DNA from 2 places in the Variovorax nivicola genome. Region 1 is predicted to be linked to the other one. Evidence: predicted binding sites of a transcription regulator. Region 1 holds the regulator's gene; the other holds the start of a gene.
The links. Region 1 encodes NrdR, which represses ribonucleotide reductase genes. Its sites were predicted from a motif close to CACNANATNTNGTG; they were not measured.
Positions count from the first base shown of each region.

Region 1 (2,197 bases):
CTCAATATGAGCGGCAAGTGGTTCAACGTCGTGAGCTACGGCCTGGACGCCAACGAAGCCATCGACTACGACGCCATGGAACGCAAGGCGCATGAACACATGCCCAAGCTCATCATCGCAGGCGCCTCGGCCTATTCGCTGCGCATCGATTTCGAGCGCTTCGCCAAGGTGGCCAAGGACGTCGGCGCGATCTTCATGGTCGACATCGCCCACTACGCCGGCCTCGTGGCCGCGGGCGTGTACCCCAACCCGGTGCCACACGCCGACATCGTCACCTCCACCACCCACAAGAGCCTGCGCGGCCCGCGCGGCGGCATCATCCTGATGAAGTCGCAGCACGAGAAAGCCATCAACAGCGCGATCTTCCCGGGCCTGCAAGGCGGCCCGCTGATGCACGTGATCGCCGCCAAGGCCGTCGCGTTCAAGGAAGCCATGGCGCCCGAGTTCAAGGCCTACCAGCAACAGGTGGTCAAGAACGCCCAGATCGTGGCCGACACCCTCACCCAGCGCGGCCTGCGCATCGTGAGCGGACGCACCGAAAGCCACGTGATGCTGGTCGACCTGCGCGCCAAGGGCATCACCGGCAAGGAAGCCGAAGCCGTGCTGGGCAGCGCCCACATGACGATCAACAAGAACGCGATCCCCAACGACCCGGAAAAGCCGATGGTCACCAGCGGCGTGCGCATCGGCACCCCCGCCATGACCACCCGCGGCTTCAAGGACGAAGAGGCCCGCGTCACCGCGAACCTGATCGCCGACGTGCTCGAGAACCCGCGCGACGCAGCGAACATCGACGCCGTGCGTGCCAAGGTTCACGCCCTGACGAGCCGCTTCCCTGTCTACCGCTGATTCCGCGCAAGAAGACCTGACCGCATGAAATGCCCTTTTTGCGGTCATCTTGAAACGCAGGTCGTCGAGACCCGCGTTTCGGAAGACGCCGACTTTGTCCGCAGGCGCCGCCAGTGCAGCGCCTGCGACAAGCGCTTCACCACCTACGAGCGGCCCGACGTCAATTTTCCCGTTGTCGTGAAGAAGGACGGCAGCCGCGCCGACTTCGACTCGACCAAGGTCCGCGCCTCGATGATGCTGGCGCTACGCAAGCGGCCGGTGAGCATCGAGCAGATCGACAACGCCCTGCTGCGCATCGAGCAGAAGCTGCTGGCCAGCGGCCTGCGCGAAATCGACTCGACCAAGGTTGGCGAGCTCGTGATGCGCGAACTCAAGAAGCTCGACAAGGTCGCCTACGTGCGCTTTGCCTCGGTGTACCGCAGCTTCGAGGATGTGGACGAGTTCAGGCAATTGCTGCGCGATATCTGAGCCTCATTGGCCGCCGGCCTCTCTAGACGGCATTTCAACGGTTCCAGCAAAGCTGCACCAGCGCACTCGAAGCGTCGGTGCTGCCGCCAGCCAGCTTGACGCCCTGCTGGTTGACCGTGAGCGTTCCGCATTCGTCGTTGCTCGATGCACCCTGCGGCACAGCGCTCAAGATGTAGGTAGTCGCGGCTCTTGTTGCGCCATAGCTGATGGAATAGTTCGCCGTACCGGACGACGGCGCCTGGCTCAGTCCGGTCGGCAACGCGACGGTCGCCGGGGGGTAGCGTCCGTTGGCGGTCATGTAGCGCTCGGTCCACTGCGCCGCCTGCAGCAACTGTTGCTTGGCATCGGCCCGCTTGGCTCGCAACACGTAGCGCGTGTAGCTCGGATAGGCGATGGCGGCGAGGATGGCGATCACCGCCGTCACGATCATGAGTTCGATCAGCGTGAAGCCGCGCGAGCGAATCCGCTCGCCGACCCGCGCTCCGGGATACTTGTTCTTCATGGCTTGCCTCGGCTCCATCGTCAGTTCGACGACATGAGGTTGCGCCAGCCGAAGCGGCGCACGACATCCGGCCGCTTCGGCGTATTGCATTCGCCGGCCGCGTTGCAGATCACGTCCTTGCCCTTCTCGCGGTCCTGTGGCTGCAAGGCGATGTCATCCCTGCCCGAGTTGTTGCGAAAGCCCAGATAGGCGCCCGCCGTATCCACGCTGTTGTAGGCGATGCCCTCGGGGGCGGAGCCGCTGAAGAAATCGACCACCATCGACCAGCCGTCGTCGCCGGTGCCCGCGGTGCAGGCGGTCGAATTGCTGCCGGTGCCGGGAATGGTGCTTGAGAACAGGCCGGCGCTGCTGCTCAGCGCGTCGCCCGGATAGACGATC
Region 1 covers NZ_JBPJZK010000001.1:254,654-256,850, reverse strand. Annotated here, with positions in the region: gene glyA (serine hydroxymethyltransferase) at 1-849, shown strand, start outside; gene nrdR (transcriptional regulator NrdR) at 874-1,317, shown strand; gene ACSFBF_RS01180 (type IV pilin protein) at 1,352-1,819, opposite strand; gene ACSFBF_RS01175 (pilus assembly protein) at 1,840-2,197, opposite strand, start outside.

Region 2 (2,197 bases), on a different contig from region 1:
TGCCGCCCTGGTTCACGGCCACGGCCGTGTCGTTCACCACCTTCAGGAACGGCACCACGCCCTGCGATTCGCCGTTCGTGCCCTTGATGTGGCTGCCGAGCGCGCGAACGCGGGTCCAGTCGTTGCCCAGGCCGCCGGCGAACTTCGACAGCAGCGCGTTTTCCTTGATCGACTCGTAGATGCCGTCGAGGTCGTCGGGCACCGTGGTGAGGTAGCAGCTCGACAGTTGCGAGCGCAGCGTGCCGGCGTTGAACAGCGTGGGCGTGCTCGACATGAAGTCGAACGACGACAGCACTTCGTAGAACTCGATGGCGCGGGCTTCGCGGTCGATTTCGTTCAGCGACAGGCCCATGGCCACGCGCATGAAGAAAGCCTGCGGCAGCTCGATGCGGGTCTTGCGCACGTGCAGGAAGTAGCGGTCGTACAGGGTCTGCAGGCCGAGGTAGTCGAACTGGTTGTCGCGATCGGCCTTCAGCGCCGCGCCCAGGCGGGGCAGGTCGTACTGCAGCAGCTTCTCGTCGAGCAGGTCGTTGTCCACGCCCTTCTTGATGAACTGCGGGAAGTAGTCGGCGTAGGCGGTGGCGCGGTCGACCGGCATCACTTCGCGGCCGATGATCTCCTTGAAGATCGTGTGCAGCAGCAGGCGCGCGGTGGCGAAGGTGTAGTCGGGGTCTTTCTCGATCAGCGTGCGGGCCGCCAGGATCGAGGCCTTGTAGACCTCGTCGAGCGGCACGCCGTCGTACAGGTTGCGCATCGTCTCGGCGACGATCGGTGCGGACGTGATGCTGTCGCCCAGGTTTTCGCAGGCCGACTCGATCAGGCCCTTGAGTTCGTTCAGGTCAAGGGTGACGAGCTCGCCGTTGTCCAGCACGTGCAGCGCGGGCGTGGCCGGCACGTCTTGTTCACCTTGCTTCGAGCGCTCCTGCGTGCGGCGTTCGCGGTACAGCACGTAGGCGCGGGCGATTTCATGGTGGCCGCCGCGCATCAGGCCGAGTTCGACCTGGTCTTGCACGTCTTCGATGTGGAAGGTGCCGCCGCCCGGACGCGAACGCACCAGCGCGCGGATCACGCCTTGCGTGAGCACGTCGACCGTTTCGCGCACGCTGGCCGAAGCCGCGCCCTGTGTGCCGTGCACGGCCAGGAAGGCCTTCATCATCGCGATGGCGATCTTGTTCGGCTCGAAGGGCACGACAGCGCCGTTGCGGCGGATGATCTGGTAGTGGGCCAGGTTCTGGCCGGTGGGGGAGCCAGCAGTGTCTCGCTGCTGTTGCGGTGGCGTCGAGGGAACGGCACGCGGGGTCGATTGGGGGTTCAGGGCAGTTTGCATTCGCTTCCTCTCGGTTGGCAATTCTTGTTGGATGGCGGCGCCTGGGCCGGGTGCCGCGCCGGTGTAGATGACCGGACAGGGGACACTATATCTAGGGTGCAGGGGGTGTACAACCCACTAGATGTAGCGTTTTCCTATGGATACAAGGATTGCCGGTATTACTTCCGCCATAGGACACGGCCAGCGATGCCGCTTGAATACTGGCCTATGGTCTCTCAACCCGCATGGGGCGTGGCTTGCAAGCCGATTTGGGCCTGCAGGCCGCATGGTTGCTGAATCGTGCGGTCGCTATTTTCGCATTGCTGCGCTGCGAGAGCGGCACATCGCGAGGCGCCGCACGATTGAAAAAATTAGCGCTGCTCCACCTGTGGCGGAAACATCTGTGGATTCCAGCCGAGTTGTTCGCGCAGCAGGCGCCAGTCGAAGCCCGCGCCCGGATCCTGTTTGCGGCCCGGCGCGATGTGCTCGTGACCGGCGATGTGCACGATCGCGTAGTGCTGCGCGATGGCGGCGCACAGGCTCGCGAGCGTCTCGTATTGCGGCTCTTCGAAGGGCTGGCCTTCGAGGCCTTCGAGTTCGATGCCGACGGAGTCGTCGTTGCAGTTGCCGCGGCCGCGCCATGACGACACGCCGGCATGCCATGCGCGGAAGTCGCAGCTCACGAACTGCCAGAGTTCGCCGTTGCGGCGCACATAGAAATGCGAGGACACCTCGAGGCCGCGGATCGACTGGAAGTAGGGGTGCGCGTCCCAGTCGAGCTGGTTGGTGAACAGCTGCTGCACCGCGTCGCCGCCATATTCGCCGGGCGGCAGGCTGATCGAATGCAGCACGATGAGGTCGGTCTGTGCGCTTGCGGGGCGAGGTCCGAAG
Region 2 covers NZ_JBPJZK010000009.1:234,119-236,315, forward strand. Annotated here, with positions in the region: gene ACSFBF_RS29495 (ribonucleoside-diphosphate reductase subunit alpha) at 1-1,327, opposite strand, end outside; gene ampD (1,6-anhydro-N-acetylmuramyl-L-alanine amidase AmpD) at 1,678-2,197, opposite strand, start outside.
Region 2: the regulator NrdR is predicted to act here: its motif matches at 1,411-1,424, upstream of ACSFBF_RS29495 (ribonucleoside-diphosphate reductase subunit alpha).